2 regions of the Agrobacterium vacciniicorymbosi genome follow, and region 1 is predicted to be linked to the other one. Evidence: predicted binding sites of a transcription regulator. Region 1 holds the regulator's gene; the other holds the start of a gene.
The links. The regulator PhoB, encoded in region 1, activates phosphate uptake and scavenging genes when phosphate is short. The targets are predictions, from matches to a motif close to TGTCATNNANCTGTCAT.

Region 1 (8,604 bases):
CTTGATCGATGGTGAAGGCGAGGATGCCGTTGCCGAGCAGTTGCTCGGGCGAGGTCTGACCCGCAGCAGTGGCTTCGGCCAGCCGATCCTCATCGAAGCGGGCATATGCGCGCATGTTCTCCGGCGCGGAAAAATCCGCGACCAGCAAATCCACGGGGCCATCGCCCTTGGTCTGGAGGGTCAGCTTGCCGGAGAATTTCAGCGACGTGCCGATAAGCGCTGTCAGCACCACGGCCTCTGCCAGAAGACAGGCGACGACCGGTGGGTACTCATGCCGTTCCAGAATGGTGTTCAGCAGCGGGCCGACCTGCACGGCGCGGCCGCGCACATCCAGCCCGTCTACCTGAAAGGGGACGACCTTGTCATCGCCAGCAAATGTGAGTTCGTCCAGCTGTACCGTTGCGTCTGCCATATCCTAACTCCTTGACGCCTTGCCCGCGCTACCACGCGGGGTGATCGAGACCGAGAAGGTGCCGACCGGCAGGCATTATGTTCGTACTGCACAGATAGACCGGGGACGATGAAAACGGAACCACTCCACCGCCTTAACTTTCGTTAAAACGGCAGATTTTCCGAAAACAGCTTTGTGCTTTCTGCCCCGCTTTCTTTCAGAAAGCAAAGCAGTGCTGTGCCATCATGCGGCGAACAATTGATGAAAAGCCGCCGTTTTCAGCAAACGGCGGCATTGAACTGGGCTAAAAATAGGAAGCCACGCCTGAAATTCAAGCGCTCAGGCGCGGTCCATTCAAGGCAGTCAGATGACGCCCATGCACCATGCGATGATGGCCTTTTGCGCATGCAGGCGGTTTTCCGCTTCATCGAAGACGACCGACTGTGGCCCATCGATGACCTCATCCGTGACCTCTTCACCGCGGTGGGCGGGCAGGCAATGCATGAAGAGCGCATCCTTGTTGGCCTTGCCCATCAAGGCCGCATTGACCTGATAGGGCTGGAAAATGTTGTGGCCGCGTGCCTTGTGTTCCTGGTTCATGGAGACCCAGGTATCGGTCACAACGCAATCGGCGCCATCGACCGCGCGTTCCGCATCATGGCACAGCATGATCTCGCCGCCATTGTTGCGCGCCCAGTTGAGGAAGCGGTCATGCGGTTCCGAGCCCATGGGCACTGCCATGTTCATCTTGTAACCGAAGCGGGCGGACCCTTCGACCAGCGAATGCAGCACGTTGTTGCCATCACCCGTCCAGGCAATCGTCTTGCCCTCGACCGGGCCGCGATGCTCTTCGAAGGTCAGGATATCGGCCATGATCTGGCAGGGGTGCGTGTCATCCGTCAGGCCATTAATAACCGGGACAGTTGCGTGTTCGGCAAGTTCCAGCAGGCGGGAATGGTCCGTCGTGCGGATCATAATCGCATCCACGTAACGCGACAGAACCTTGGCCGTATCACCAATGGTTTCGGCACGGCCCAGCTGCATTTCCGTGCCGGACAGGAACAGCGTTTCGCCGCCGAGCTGGCGCATGCCGACATCGAAGGAAACGCGGGTACGGGTGGAGGGCTTTTCGAAGATCATTGCCAGCATCTTGCCGGCCAGCGGCTTTTCCGCCGTGCCGTTCTTGGTGGCGATCTTGCGGGCGCGTGCGTCGTCCATGATGACCCGTAGGTCTTCCGAACCGACGGCCGAAAGGTCTAGAAAATGTTTTGCTGATGCCATTTTATGCTGTCCCATCGATGCAGGCCGCGTCGTTATCGACGCTGGCCTGAACATGCGCCCCTCAGGCGCTCTTCGCCAATTTCGTGGTGAGTGCTTCCGCAGCCTTTTCCAGACGTGCCAGGCCTTCGCGTGCTTCCTCTGCCGTAACCACCAATGGCGGCAACAGACGAATGACGTTATCGCCAGCCGGAACGCCCAGCAGATGCTCGGCGCGAATGGCATGCAGCAGGTCGGCAGACGGCACCTTGGCCTTGACGCCCAGCAACAGGCCCTCTCCACGAATTTCCTCGATCACGTCGGGGAAGCGATCCTTCAGCGAGGCCAGCCCCTGACGGAACACCAGCGCGACATCACGCACATGCTGCAAAAAGCCGTCGGCCAGAACGATGTCCAGCACCGCATTGCCGCAAGCCATGGCCAACGGGTTTCCGCCATAGGTCGTGCCATGAACGCCAGCCGTCATGCCGGATGCAGCTTCCGCCGTTGCAAGGCATGCGCCGAACGGGAAACCGCCACCTATACCCTTGGCCACGGCCATGATATCCGGCGCAACGCCCGACCATTCATAGGCGAAGAACTTGCCGGTACGGCCAACGCCAGTCTGAACCTCATCGAAAATCAGCAGCAAGCCATGCTCTTCGCACAGCGCGCGCAGCGTGCGCAGGAAATCCGGATCGACAACGCGAATACCGCCCTCGCCCTGAATGGGTTCGATCAGCAGCGCTGCGGTTTCCGGCACAATGGCCGCCTTCAGCGCTTCAAGATCGCCGAACGGCACCTGATCGAAACCTTCGACCTTGGGGCCAAAGCCTTCAATATATTTCGGCTGGCCGCCCGCGGCGATGGTTGCCAGGGTACGACCGTGGAACGCACCTTCAAAGGTGATGATGCGGAATTTTTCCGGATTGCCATGCGTATAATGGTACCGGCGCGCGGTCTTGATAGCACATTCCAGCGCTTCCGCACCCGAATTGGTGAAGAAGACCTTATCCGCAAAAGTTGCATCCGTCAGACGTTTGGCCAGCGTTTCCTGTCCCGGAACCTCATAGAGGTTGGAGAGGTGCCAGACCTTTTCCGCCTGCGACTTGAGAGCATCCACCATGTGCGGATGGCTGTGGCCGACCGAGGTGACCGCCACGCCCGCACCGAAATCCAGATATCGCTCGCCGCTCTCGGTGACGAGCCAAACGCCCTCTCCTCGCTCGAAGCGCAACGGGGCTCTGGAAAACGTATCGAACAATGATCCGCTTTGGGGCGCGGCGTCGGCCATGGCTGCATCACTCCCTGCGCAAAGGCGCTGTCAATAGGGCTTACCGGTTGTTCCGTGCCTGAAAATCAAAAATGCCGCCTCGCGGCGGCTTCGGGTATTTCCTGTCGTGCGAGCGCACTATTGTCACTTCATTCTGGGATGTCAACAAATGTCCGCATTGTCAGGCATTCTCAAGCCTTGGTAGAGCGATTTTTGCGACCTACAAAGTGTTGCTTTTCTGACTCACGAACGCAGCAAGTTGGGGAAAACCGGAAAATCGATTCCAGATGATTCTCCCGACTCTTGTCACGGAGTCGGCCTACGATTAGGTTAACTCTCAATTACTAGACTGCAAGCGGCGGACCTAGTCACCTACAATCTGGCGGATATTCTGCGCGTGGTTCGCTCCACGGCATCGTAGAAGGATTCTGCCTGCGCGACCAGCGGAGAAGCAGTATGAACTGGACGGATGAACGAGTCGAGAAACTCAAAAGACTGTGGTCCGAAGGGCTGAGCGCCAGCCAGATCGCAGCCCAGCTCGGCGGCGTCAGCCGTAACGCCGTCATCGGCAAGGTCCACCGTTTGAACCTGCCAGGCCGTGCAAAGGCCGGTGGCACGGTTGCAACCTCACGCCCTGCCGCCAAGCGCCCTGCAGCCCCTACGGCACCCCGCGCAACCAACTTTCCAGCCCGCCCGGCAACGGCACGCCCGGCGCCCCGCACTGTTGGCGCCACCGCGCTGAAGGACGATCTGGACATCGATACGGCACAGGTTCTGGAATATGTTCCCGTCAACAATGCCTCGCTACCAACATCGCTGCGCCTGACGCTGACGGAACTGACCGAGCGCACTTGCAAGTGGCCAGTCGGCGACCCGCTGAAGGACGACTTCCATTTCTGCGGCTGCGAAGCTTCCGAGTCCTCGCCTTACTGCAAGTTCCACGCGAAGATGGCTTACCAGCCAGTAAGCGAACGCCGCCGCGCTTAAGGGCGGCAGACATATTGCGAGACATAAGAAAGCGGGTCGACTGGCCCGCTTTTTTCATGCCTGCGATCAAAAGAAGAAGTCAGAGACAACGATCGATGGGATCGACAAACGTCGATTCAGGCGCCGACACCTGCCCATCGCTTTGATAGGTCGAAATTTAACGCCAGTTGCGCGCGCGGCCAAAAGCGATGAAGCTTGCTCTATCTTTCTTGGGATATTGGGCGCGGCTTTTATAGCCTTATGGCGCCATCTGCTCTTACAAACTGCTGAGCTATGCCTGCTTGCAATGAAGCAAGCCCTCCATGGAACGGAAGTTTTGTGACCGGATTTCACGTATGTAGGAAGAGCAATTTTGCAGAACGTTCAGAACGGTTCTGCGAGGCGCAATAGCTGCGCGGAGATGCACTGGCACCTTTGATTGGCGGCTTAACCGCCAATGTTCCCGCAAGCACGAATGACCACAGGTCCATCCTGCCAGATCGCAGCCCTTCATTCGAATGGCTGCTGGATCATGGCAGATAGCTTTAACCCTGGCGGGCCTTGCGGTTGGCATAGCGACGATCGCGCTCGGCCTTGCGGGCGGCTTCATCTTCGATGACGCGGGCGACGCGGTTTTTATCGGCCAGCTTGCGGGCGTCTTCTTCGGCAGTCGCAGCGGCTTCAAGCTCGGCTTCATGCGCCAGCCGTTCCGCTTCGAGGCGGCTCTGCTCTTCGCGCTTCTGCTGCTCGCGCTCGGCACGACGCGCTTCGCGGGCTTCCGCCACGGCGATGCGTTCTGCCTGCTTGGCTTCCCGGTTGGGTTCGGCAGCTTCCTTGGCGGCCTTATAGGCCTGAAGAAGAGCAGCCTTGGCCTCGGCAGCAGCGCTGCGGCGGTCGGTCAGTTCACTGTTTTTAACGTTTTTGTTGTTTCTCAAGTCTCTATTCCAGTTGAGGTGCCGCACCCATCAGGGTCAGGATTTCTTGGTACGCTTTGCGGGTGTCTTGGCAGGTGCCAGGCTGTCTTGCAGTTCCTTGGCAAGGCGCGCTTCACGCAGGCGCTGCGTCTTTTCATCACGCGCCTGGGCAATCGAATTGAGTTCATCAACAGCGTGGCCGCGTGCAAAGAACTGCGACTGCGTTTCACCGAATGCGATTTCCGCCTGCTGGCGAGATTTGCTGTGTGTTTCAGACATGGAATTTCCTTCCTGTCGCATCAGCCGAAATCGGGATCGATTTCCAAAAACGCCGCTGCGGGGTGGATCGAGTGGCCCGGAGCGTTTGCGCCCATGGGCGCGGTGTCCGAAGCCTGTACCGCCGGGCGGCACAAAAAAAGGCCAGGCAACGTGCCTGACCTCGCTTGGTCTCATGCTTTCGACAGTGCCAGTACATCCGTGGTCAAAGGAAAGCGGAGTCCGTATTAAGCAGCCTGGAGATTGCAGGCCGACATTTTGCCCGACTTGTTGTCGCGCTCAAGGTCGTAGCTCAGCTTCTGGCCTTCAACGATTTCGCGCATACCTGCACGCTCTACAGCGGAGATGTGTACGAATGCGTCTGTGCCGCCGTTGTCTGGCTGAATGAAGCCGAAGCCCTTGGTGGAGTTAAACCATTTTACTGTGCCTGTGGTCATAATGAACCCTTTCAAAGCATAAGTTATAGATCACAGAACTGACGCCCTGTGTGCGAGTATAGCGATTTTTTTGAAGGAAAGGGTTAGTTCAAAACGCGGTGCTAATCGCGCGGCAACCAAAGCTCAGCAAGCAAAATATCGATAAACCAGTGATAGAGGGTTATGGCCGGATAGTCAAACTTTAAATTTCAGATCATTGAAATGAGCGTTTATCTTGCAACGCAGCAGCCTCTTCAGAAATATAATAATCCGTGCTGGATTTTCAATTTTGAAAATGTACCTGCCCTTTGTTTTTACTCAGGAAAACTGCGCGGCAAGCGGATATCCCCGCTTCCCCTTTCCATCCGCAACTTCTGGCGCAAACCAGTTCAAAGGAGTCAAAAATATATCTTCGTTACCGGCTGGAGATGGCTCCCCTTCTCGTACCTATTCCTGCCTAAGCTGCGCAAAAATACAAAACGCGCGCTGTTGACCCGGTGAGGCAATAGCGCGCGTTGTGCGAAATATCAGTGGTGGAGCGCCTGTCAGGCTTCCATGGAATAACCCGCGCCGCGAACGGTGCGGATTACATCCTGCATGTTGGAGAAGTTGAGCGCCTTGCGCAGGCGGCCGACATGGACGTCTACGGTGCGTTCGTCCACATAGATATCGTGACCCCAGACGCCGTCGAGAAGTTGCGAGCGGGAGAAGACGCGGCCCGGCGAGACCATCAGGAACTCCAGAAGGCGGAATTCGGTTGGCCCGAGGCGCACTTCGCGGGTCTTGCGGTGGACGCGGTGCGTTTCGCGATCCAGCTCGATATCACCGCATTTCAGAACAGACGACAGAACCTCCGGGCGGGCGCGGCGCAGCATGGCTTTGACGCGCGCCATCAGTTCCGGGGTGGAGAATGGCTTGACCACATAGTCGTCAGCACCCGTGGCCAGTCCGCGCACCCGCTCGCTTTCCTCACCGCGTGCCGTCAACATGATGATTGGCAGACGCTCGGTCTCGGGGCGCATTCTCAGGCGACGGCACAGTTCGATGCCGGAAACGCCCGGCAGCATCCAGTCCAGGATCAGCAGATCCGGCGTGCGCTCCTGCAGGCGGATTTCCGCCTCGTCGCCACGGGGAATGGTGTCGACATCGTAACCTTCGGATTCCAGATTGTAACGAAGAAGAACGCTCAAAGCCTCTTCATCTTCGACAACTGCGATTTTCGGCACCATAGGCTTGGGACTCCGCCAGTCTTACCAGAGCGCCATGCGTTCATTTGGACGCATCACGGACGCTCTGGCCTGTTGATCTACACACCGGCATTCCAAACATCGTTTCCGATCCAAGGGCGCCGATGCTGTAAAACTTACTCGGTTACTGCACCGAGCGTGTTGGAACTATCGTCCTTCGGACGCTCACCTTCCGGCTGGCTGCCGGTGGCCATGTAATAGATGGTTTCCGCGATGTTGGTCGCATGGTCGCCGACGCGCTCGATGTTCTTTGCGCAGAACAGCAGATGCGTGCAGGTCGTGATGTTGCGCGGATCTTCCATCATGTAGGTCAAAAGCTCGCGGAACAGCGAGGTATACATGGCGTCGATCTCTTCGTCGCGCTCGCGGATGGCCTGTGCCTTTTCTGCGGAGCGCGTGGAATAGACGTCCAGCACTTCCTTCAGCTGCACCAGCGCCAGTTCCGACAGGTGCTCCAGTCCACGGGCCAGCTTGCGCGGAACGCCAGTGCCGGCAACGGCGATGACGCGCTTGGCAGTATTTTTGCCAAGATCGCCGACGCGCTCCAGATCGGCAGCGATGCGCAGCGAACCGATGATTTCACGCAGGTCGGACGCCATGGGCTGACGCTTGGCGATGGTCACGATGGCCTTGTCGCCGATCTCGCGCTCGGCATGATCGAGGATCGTATCGTCAGAGATGACCTTCTGGGCCAGCGCTGCATCCGAGTTGACCAGAGCGCGCACCGCATCGGCGCACATCTGTTCAGCCAGACCACCCATTTCGGCGATGCGGCGGGTGAGGAACTTCAGTTCATCATCATAGGCGGACATAATATGGGAATGTGTCGGCATGTTCGAAGTCTCCAGTTTCGATGCACTGGCCCGCAAGCCCGACCGGGCTCAAGCGGTGCCATGCGAAGGGTTTGAACCAGCGTCAGATCAGCCGAAGCGACCCATGATGTAGTCCTGCGTGCGCTGGTCGTCCGGGTTGGTGAACATCTTGTCGGTGTCGTTTTCTTCCACCAGATGGCCCAGATGGAACATGGCGGTGCGCTGCGACACGCGGGCTGCCTGCTGCATGGAGTGGGTAACGATGACGATGGTGTAATTGGCGCGCAGTTCGTGGATCAGTTCCTCGACCTTGGCGGTTGCAATCGGGTCCAGTGCCGAGCAGGGCTCGTCCATCAGGATGACTTCAGGCGAAACCGCAATGGCGCGGGCGATGCACAGACGCTGCTGCTGACCGCCGGACAGGCCGGTGCCGGATTCGTGCAGACGATCCTTGGCTTCGTTCCACAGACCGGCCTTCTGAAGGCTCGACTCGACGATCTGATCCATGTCCGCCTTGTTGCGGGCCAAACCATGGATGCGCGGGCCGTAGGCGATGTTTTCGTAGATCGTCTTCGGGAAAGGGTTCGGCTTCTGGAACACCATGCCGACACGGGCGCGCAGTTCCACCACGTCGATGGTCTGATCGTAGATATCGTCTTCATCGAGCGTGATCTTGCCGGTGACGCGGCAGCTGTCGATGGTGTCGTTCATGCGGTTCAGCGTGCGCAGGAAGGTGGACTTGCCGCAGCCAGACGGGCCGATGAGCGCCGTCACGGTGTTTTCACGTACGTTGAGGTTCACATCGTAAAGGGCACGCTTCTCGCTGTAATAAACGGAAACGTCCTTGCCGATCATCTTGTATGTTACTTCATTCATTTTCTTGTCCAGCGCCTTTTCAACTGCTGCTTCCGACAACATATTCATAGCCTCAAGCTCCCGGTGTTTGTTACATCGCATGCTGGCTGGAAAACCGGTGACCCGATTTTCCCTGAGTCATGTTTACCAGCGACGCTCGAAGCGGCGACGCAACAGGATTGCTCCCACATTCATGA
Region 2 (8,604 bases), on a different contig from region 1:
GGTAGAAGGTTTCTGCTCATAAGCCACTTTCATGCTAAGCGATTCAAGGTGTAGATCTGGGTCGACGACGCGCGAATAGGTTGCCGGTCATTGGTGAACATTAAAAATGTCCAGCCTGTGACGCTGTTTCAATAAAGCCAAAAGGTTTAGAGTCTTTCGGGAGCAAATGAAACCATTCTACCGGGCATATTTCCATCAGGATCAGAGACGCTCGTCTCGACAATATCCGGAGATATGCTCTTCGCCAATCACCTCTGCCTTGCCGAAAATCTGCTCCCGCAGAACGGTTTTATTTGCCCCAGAAAGGCTCTAACGATGACGAAAGCAATCGGGCTTTTTCTGCTTCTGGCCATGTGCATCCAGCTCATCCGCCCGCTCGGCCTGCCGGGGCTTCGCAAGCGCGGGGATTGCTGGAAGATCGCCGTAGCTGCCTTCGTGATCTGGACGCTGGTGCTGTTGTTGCGGCCTTAAGGGCGAGCAAATATAGAAGCCGTACTTCCAGCCTCATGCTGAAGCGCTTTGGCCAGAAATCAAAGCACACTCCCAAAGACCGCAACCCTCTTCTTTCGAGGGTCGCTTCGCTTCGGCCTCAGAATGAGGATTGCTACCGAAGCAGCATCCCCTCACCGCTCCGTCAGCTTCAACTCGATCCGCCGGTTCTGCGAGCGTGCTTCCGGCGTGTCACCCTCGGCCAGCGGCTGATATTCCCCGAAGCCTGCGGCAACAAGCCGGTTGGCGGGCACGCCCTTGGAGATGAGGTATTTGACGACGGAGGTGGCGCGGGCTGAGGAGAGTTCCCAGTTGTCGCGGAAGCGGCCAGAGCCGGAAAGCTGGACGTTGTCTGTGTGACCATCGACGCGCAGTACCCAGTTGATCTCTGCCGGGATTTCCTTGGCGAGATCAATGATGGCAGTGGCGAGCTTGGCCATTTCGGCCTGGCCTTCGGGGTTCAGGTCGTTGCCGCCCGAGGGGAAAAGCACTTCGGACTGGAAAACGAAACGGTCGCCGACGATGCGGATGTTTTCGCGGTCGGACAGGATTTCCCGCAGGCGCCCGAAGAAATCCGAACGGTAGCGGTTAAGCTCCTGCACACGCTGCGCCAGCGCCACGTTAAGGCGGCGACCGAGGTCGGCGATCTTGACCTGCGATGAGGAATCCTTGGCTTCGGATGCCTGCAAGGCAGCTTCGACCGAAGATATCTGGGCGCGAAGAGCGGCGATCTGCTGGTTCAGAAGATCGATCTGGGCCGAGGCCCGCTGACCCGCCTGACGCGCATCTTCGAGTTCACCCGACAATTGGCCAACACGCGCATTGGCGGCGGAACTGTTACCAGCGCCTGAATCGAGCAGGGATTGCAGGCGTGAGCGTTCACTTTCGGAGGCAGCCAGCGTGGATTGCAGATTGGCCAGCGTGTCCTCGATATCCTGCTTGCTGCCCTTCTCCAGTGCCAGCAATTCAGTGAGTTCCGAAATCTGGTTGTTCAGCCTGTTCAGCACCTCATCCTTGCCGGAAATTTCCCGCGAGAGGATGAACTGCGCCAGCACGAAAACCGTGAGCAGAAACATGATGGCCATGAGCAGGGTCGACAGGGCATCGACGAAGCCCGGCCAGTAATCGACACCCCGGTCGCGGCGGCGGTTGCGCGCAAGCGCCATGATCACTCGCTCCCGTTATCGTGGCGGATGGGACGGGGGGCAGTTTTCTGCTCGGCATCGATGCGGGCAGAAAGGCGGTCGAGCGTGCGTCGTAGCGCTCGTGATTCCTCCTGCTGTGCCTCGATCCAGTCCCGCAGCATCTGCTGCTCGCCGCGCATATTCTTGACCAGTCCCTGAATGCCCTCTGCAAGGCTGGTCATGGCGGCCAGCGACCGTTCGGTGCCGACAGTTCCGTAACCGCTGCCACGCGCCTCGCCGCTCGCATCCGTGCCCGGATCGGTCACGGAAGACAGCCAGTTTTCCAGTTCGGTGTAGAAGCGGTTCTGTGCGCGACCGGCCTGCAAATCCAGAAAGCCGAGAATGAGCGAGCCGGAGAGACCGAGAAGCGACGAGGAAAACGCCGTGCCCATGCCGGAAAGCGGTGCCGTCAGACCGGATTTCAGCGAGGAGAGAATATCGGTGCTATCGCCCGCCGTCGGGTCCAGCCCCTGAATGACATCGCTGATGGCCCCAATCGTGCCGATCAGACCCCAAAAGGTGCCGAGCAGGCCGAGAAACACCAGAAGGCCGATGAGATAGCGCGAGGTATCACGCGATTCGTCCAGCCGTGTGGCGATGGAATCGAGGATGGAGCGCTGCGTGACAGTGGACAGGCGCACCTCACCACGCTTGCCGATGACGGAGCGCATGGGTGCCAGAAGCTTCGGCGAGCGGCCTGCTTTGTCCACCGTGCCGGCGGCCTGAAAGCCGTTGAACCAGCGCACTTCCGGACGAAGCGAGAGAATTTGCGTAAAAACCAGAATGATGCCGATGACCAAAACGCCGAGAATGAAGCCGTTGAGGCCCGGATTGGTCATGAAAGCAGTCTGTGCCTGCCGGAAGAGAATGGCGACAAGAAAGGCGACGATGATGAGGAAGATGACCATCGTCCACAAAAACGGCGTGGGGCTCGACAGCTTGTGATGATATTGTTTCGTCACCGGTTTTTCGACGCCAACATCGAGCCGTTCCGTATCCGCCATAATTCTCATTCCCTCTGGCATTGCCGCAACGCCCGCGCGAAAACCTTAAAGGGTTTATGTCAGGCGTGATCGCGGTTCCGACCGGAAGCTAGTAGAAAATTACGACGAATTGAAGTGAAAAGCCGGTAAGGCAGCAAGGCTTTTTACACCTTATGCCAAGAGAGGCGTTTCAAGGCGCCTCTCTTGCAGTTTATCCAGCGAAAAACCGACCTTAGCGGCCAGGAACGGGGCGGTTGACGATTTCCATCAGCGCTTTGTGGATATATTCATTTCCGGCAACGACGTTGCCCTGGTTGAGAATATCCTGCTGCCCACCCATCTCGCTGACGAAGCCACCCGCTTCACGGATGATGATGAGACCAGCGGCCATGTCCCATGGCGCAAGATCGGCTTCCCAGAAACCGTCCAGACGGCCAGCCGCGACATAAGCAAGGTCGAGCGAAGCGGCACCAAAGCGGCGCACACCGGCGACTTCACCCATGACGTGGCGAAGCTCGACCAGGAATTTGCCGTGATTGCCACGGCCCAGATGCGGCACGCCGCAGCTGACGACGCAATCGGTGATCTGCTTGCGGGCGGCCACGCGAATGCGGCGGTCATTGAGGAACGCGCCAAAACCACGCTCGGCGGTGAAGAGTTCGTCGGTGGCAGGATTGAAGATCACACCTGCCACGACCTCGCCATTGCGCTCCAGCGCGATGGAAACGGCGAACTGAGGAATGCCGTGCAGGAAGTTGGTGGTGCCATCCAAGGGATCGACGATCCAGCGATGCGCGCCGTCAGAGCCCTTTTCCTCGCCGCCTTCTTCGCCCAGAAAGTCATAGGTCGGGCGGGCCTTCATCAGCTCGTCACGGACGATTTTTTCGGCCTTCAGGTCCGCCTGCGAAACGAAATCGCCGGGACCTTTGACCGAAACCTGAAGGTTCTGCACTTCACCGAAGTCACGCGCCAAAGATTTTCCCGCCTTGAGCGCGGCCTGAACCATGACATTGAGAAGGGCTGAACGGGCCATGAAGATGTTCCTGAAAGGTGGCTGAACCTGCTAGCCAAAAGTCTGGCAGGCACGCAGATATGGTTTCTGATGGAAAGTTTGCGGTTCAAGACCACAAAACGCGCTGCAATTCAAGGCAAAAAGCCGTAAACCGCCTTGGCTCAGGCCGGGCGGAAGCGGTTGGCGGCCTCGATAGCCTTTTTCTGCTGTTCCTCTTCGATGCCGAGATAGAAATCTTCAAGACCCGGATCTTTGAGGCCCGCGCGGCGTGACAGCACATACCACTTGGCCGCTTCGACAGGGTCTGGCTTGGTGCCGAGCGCCTGAATGTAGAGATGCGCAACCTTGTTCTGGGCAACCACATTGCCGCGCTGGGCGGCACCGTAAAGCCAGCGGAAACCCTCTTCCAGGTTGCGCTCGCCACCAACACCATTGACCAGCCAGATGCCGAGATCGACCTGCGCCGTATCGAAACCGGCCTTTGCCGCACGGGTCAGCCAATCGCGGGCTTTCGCCTTTTTATCGGCCGGAATGTCCTTGAGGTTCCAGTAGATTTGCGACACGGCATATTGCGCGTCGGCAATGCCCTTTTCGGCGGATTTTTCATAAAACGGTAGGGCGGCATGCAGTCCGGCAGGTCCGGGGGTCTGCGAGACGAGGATTTGCGCCCAGTTGAACTCCGCCTCGCCATTGCCCGCTTCCGCTGCGCGGCGCATGTAATCGTCTGCCAGCGTCTTGTCGTGCTTGACGACTTTGCCTTCCATCAAGAGCAATGCATATTTGAACATGGCAACGGCATCGCCGCCCTTTGCCCCCTGCTCGTACCAGAAAGCTGCGGTTTTATCGTCCCGGGCAATGCCGAAGCCGCGCGACATCATTTCGGCGACAAGTGTCTGAGCGACGGCGTCACCGTTCTGGGCGCGGGCCAGCGCCTTGTCCAGCGCCTGCACATATTCGCCGCGCTGGTAGTGTCCGTAAGCCTCATCGACCTTGCCGGTAAATTTCTTCTCAGGCGGCAGAGCGGGAAGATCGGCACCCATGCGCTGGTAGACATTGACGCCTCCAGATGGCTGCAAATCCTTCTGCTCTTCGGAAATGACACGCCCCTTGCGGATTGGTTCGGCATTCTCATCCGAAGGGCGCGACAGCACCTCCGGGCCAGCCGGAGCCGCGGGGCCGAAATCCGTATCGTCTTCCGTCGGTGTCACATCGCCTGCCGGGGCCTGATTCTCAAGGCCCGGCAAAAGGGCCGGCTGTTGCGGCTGCGGGTTTTGCGCCAACGCCACATGCGGCATCGCTGCCCAGACGATGGCAAGGGCAGAGACGGACAAACGAAAAGACAAAGAGCGAGCGATCATCGCCTGTATCAACCGCCAAACCGTGGCGCTTTTTCGTCAAGCAGCGCATTCGCTTCTGCAACCGCTTGGGCCGCCCCACCGGCATGGCTGAACACGGCCAGACGAAGCGCCACAAATTCCACGCCGGTTTCGGCAACGGGAACAACAGAAGCGACATCAGAACCGCCCATGACGATGGCCGGAATCTCGATCATCGAGGCCCACCATTCGCCAAGCGCGAGGTTCTTGGGGTGCGCTTCCGGCTTGATATCGCCTTCCAGCTTGCCGAAGAACATGTAATCGGGCGTACACTCGCCCTGCTCCAGCGCCTTGTGGCGATCATCCGCATTGCCGCCACCAACGATCAGCTTGGGTGAAAAATTCTCCACGGCTTCAGAAAGCGCCTCGGCATTGCCGACGACGTGCAGACCATCTGCCTTGGAACGGCTTGCGGCACGGCTGTCGCCTGCCACCAGCGCCGCCGCACCGGCTTCCTGAACGATCGGCACCAGTGTCTCGGCCAGTTTCTGGAAAGCGCCATCATCCAGCCCGTATTGCGGAATGATAACGGAAGCAACGTCACCGCCGCGCAGCGCATCTTCCAGGGTCTTGGCCTGATTTGCAGCATCGTCGTTTGCTGGAACGATCAGAACGAGGCGGCAGCGATCTTCAGGTGCACTCATCGAATTATCCATTTTCCGCAGAGAGGACGCTTCGCGCGCAATCTGCACTCGTTTTCATGTTCTAATTCCGATAGACCGGACAGGCGAAAGGATCAACTGTCCATCCATGCTGACTGATTTCCATTTCTTTGTCGTCGCCATTCCCGCAGTCATCCTCGTCGGCCTTTCCAAGGGCGGGCTGGGCGGCGCTTTGGCACTGATGGGTGTACCTTTGATGGCGCTGGCCGTGCCCCCGGTGCAGGCCGCCGCAATCTTTCTGCCCATTCTGGTGGTCATGGATATTGTGGCGCTGATTGCCTGGCGCAAATATAACCACCGCCAGACCCTGCTGATCATGCTTCCCGGCGCCATTGCCGGAATAACGCTGGGCTGGGCGATGTCGAGCATGATTTCGCCGGATGCGATGCGTCTCGTGGTGGCAAGCGTGACGATCATTTTCGTCCTGCGCTATTTCTACGACGCCTTCAAAACCGCACGCGGCGCACATGAAACACCCGCGAAGGGACAACGCCCGGTCCTGGCCACCATCTGGTCCAGTCTCTCGGGTTATGCCAGCTTCGTGGCCCATGCGGGTGGCCCGCCCTTCCAGATTTACGTGCTGCCGCTGAAACTGGACCCGAAGGTCTATACCGGCATGAGCGTTCGCTTTTTCGCGATCATGAACGCCATCAAACTCATACCCTATTTCGCCCTTGGCGCGCTGGATGCGACCAATCTAACGACATCCGCCATGCTGTTGCCGGTGGCCATGATTGCGACCTTTGCCGGGGCAAAAGTCGTGAAATACATGAAACCAGCCGTGTTCTACCCACTGATGTACGCCATGGCCTTCATGGCGGCGCTGAAACTCCTATGGGACGGACTGCCGATCTAAGTACGGCAATCCCTACACATCAAAAGGCCCTGATCGCGAGAGCAACCAGGGCCGAATTTTCAAGCCGCTTCAATCATGAAGCTGGCAGACATTTTGTCAATTAATGCCTTGTCGAGGCCTGTAGCCTCTGCATCTCATCCTTCAGGCGCAGTTTTTTGCGTTTCAAGTCCACAATCTGCTGATCATCTGAGGAGGGGGAAGCAAGAATACTTTCGAGCTCCTCCTCAAGAGCACCGTGTTTCTTTTCGAGCGATGCAATATGAGCCTGAATGGTCATGCGGCACGTCCTTCCTTGTTGAACCTACCTCCAGCGCTCCATCGCTGGAGTTTCAGGTTTACGACGGCAATGTGACATGGAATGCCGCGATTGTCGAAGGAGGAATCAAGGCAATAGTTGGGCAAAATGGTCGCAAGGGAAACTTCCCGTTACCGTGATTTGGTGGTACAGGCACGAAGACCGACAACAAAATGGCCGGATGGCGGTCCGGTTGTATCATATGGGGATAAAGACATGCCCGATCAGGACCATGCTGATGTTCGGCTTGCGCTGGCAAGACTGCGGCAAGAGCACGAAGACTACGATGCGGCAATCAACGCGATGATCCAGACCAACTGCGAAGCATTGCGCATTCAACGCATGAAAAAGAAAAAGCTGGTCATCAAGGACAAGATGACCCAGATCGAAGACCAGATCATCCCCGATATCATTGCCTGAGACGGAGAGACCGTTGAGCACAGAGACACCGCCCGTCGCCATCATCATGGGAAGCCAGTCCGACTGGGAGACCATGAAAAACGCCGCCGATACGCTGGACGCGCTTGATGTGGAATATGAAGCGCGCATCATTTCCGCCCACCGCACACCAGAGCGGATGTTCAGCTTTGCCAGCGGTGCACGCGACGAAGGCTTCAAGGTCATCATCGCCGGTGCCGGTGGTGCGGCCCACCTTCCGGGCATGACGGCGGCATTGACGCCACTGCCGGTTTTCGGCGTTCCCGTGCAGTCCAAAACCATGTCCGGGCAGGACAGTCTCTATTCCATCGTGCAGATGCCCGCTGGCATTCCTGTCGGCACGCTTGCCATCGGCAGAGCCGGTGCGATCAACGCAGCCCTTCTGGCTGCTGCGGTTCTGGCCCTGTCTGACGAAGATCTGGCCGACCGGCTGTACGAATATCGCGCCCGCCAGACGGCGGCCATTGCCGAATACCCAATGGACACCCCGCAATGAAATCTGGAACCATCGGCATTATCGGTGGCGGCCAGCTTGGCCGCATGCTGGCCATGGCGGCTGCCCGCCTCAACTTCCGCACCATCGTTCTGGAGCCGCAGGCCGACTGTCCGGCAGCGCAGGTCTGCAACCGCCAGATCGTTGCTGCCTATGACGACGAAAAGGCGCTGGCGGAACTCGCAAGCGTCTGCGATGTCGTGACCTATGAATTCGAGAACGTCCCGGTCGTCGCTGCACAGACGCTGGCGGCTTCCGTTCCCGTCTATCCACCGGCACAGGCCTTGAATGCCTCTCAGGACCGGTTGACGGAAAAGCGGTTCCTCAATGATTGCGGCATTCCCACCGCCGATTTCCGGCAGGTAGATGATCAGGCCGGGCTGGAAGCTGCGCTTTCCGATTTCGGCGGCAAGGGCGTGCTGAAGACCCGCCGCATGGGCTATGATGGCAAGGGCCAGCGCGTGTTTAAGGGCGGCGAAGACCTGACCGGCGCCTTCGACGCGCTGGGCGGCGTACCGCTCATTCTCGAAAGTTTCGTGGCCTTCGAGCGCGAAGTCTCCATCATTGCCGCGCGCTTTCAGGACGGCACTGTCACTTGCTACGACCCGGCGGAAAACGTGCATCTGGGCGGTATTCTGCACACGTCCACCGTTCCGGCACAGCTGTCCGAGCAGGCAACGTCGGTGGCCACGGAATCAGCTGAAAAGCTGTTGGCCGCGCTGGATTATGTCGGCGTCGTCGGCATCGAGTTCTTCGTCCTGCAGGATGGATCGCTGGTGGCCAATGAGATGGCACCGCGCGTCCACAATACCGGGC

Region 2: the regulator PhoB is predicted to act here: its motif matches at 6,900-6,916, upstream of ABUK73_RS21880 (YdcH family protein).

What each region holds. Positions count from the first base shown of each region.
Region 1 is NZ_JBETMF010000004.1:136,006-144,609, reverse strand. Features, by position in the region: gene ABUK73_RS08350 (Hsp33 family molecular chaperone) at 1-412, opposite strand, end outside; gene argF (ornithine carbamoyltransferase) at 755-1,672, opposite strand; gene ABUK73_RS08340 (aspartate aminotransferase family protein) at 1,734-2,942, opposite strand; gene ABUK73_RS08335 (GcrA family cell cycle regulator) at 3,378-3,908, shown strand; gene ABUK73_RS08330 (DUF6481 family protein) at 4,433-4,822, opposite strand; gene ABUK73_RS08325 (hypothetical protein) at 4,859-5,080, opposite strand; gene ABUK73_RS08320 (cold-shock protein) at 5,305-5,514, opposite strand; gene ABUK73_RS08315 (hypothetical protein) at 5,716-5,994, shown strand; gene phoB (phosphate regulon transcriptional regulator PhoB) at 6,039-6,722, opposite strand; gene phoU (phosphate signaling complex protein PhoU) at 6,857-7,573, opposite strand; gene pstB (phosphate ABC transporter ATP-binding protein PstB) at 7,661-8,476, opposite strand; gene pstA (phosphate ABC transporter permease PstA) at 8,552-8,604, opposite strand, start outside.
Region 2 is NZ_JBETMF010000018.1:4,101-12,704, reverse strand. Features, by position in the region: gene ABUK73_RS21920 (MFS transporter) at 1-20, opposite strand, end outside; gene ABUK73_RS21915 (hypothetical protein) at 316-471, shown strand; gene ABUK73_RS21910 (peptidoglycan -binding protein) at 624-1,655, opposite strand; gene ABUK73_RS21905 (flagellar motor protein MotA) at 1,658-2,677, opposite strand; gene ABUK73_RS21900 (inositol monophosphatase family protein) at 2,889-3,689, opposite strand; gene ABUK73_RS21895 (tetratricopeptide repeat protein) at 3,830-5,026, opposite strand; gene ABUK73_RS21890 (thiamine phosphate synthase) at 5,035-5,688, opposite strand; gene ABUK73_RS21885 (sulfite exporter TauE/SafE family protein) at 5,795-6,562, shown strand; gene ABUK73_RS21880 (YdcH family protein) at 6,663-6,839, opposite strand; gene ABUK73_RS21875 (YdcH family protein) at 7,074-7,277, shown strand; gene purE (5-(carboxyamino)imidazole ribonucleotide mutase) at 7,324-7,791, shown strand; gene ABUK73_RS21865 (5-(carboxyamino)imidazole ribonucleotide synthase) at 7,788-8,604, shown strand, end outside.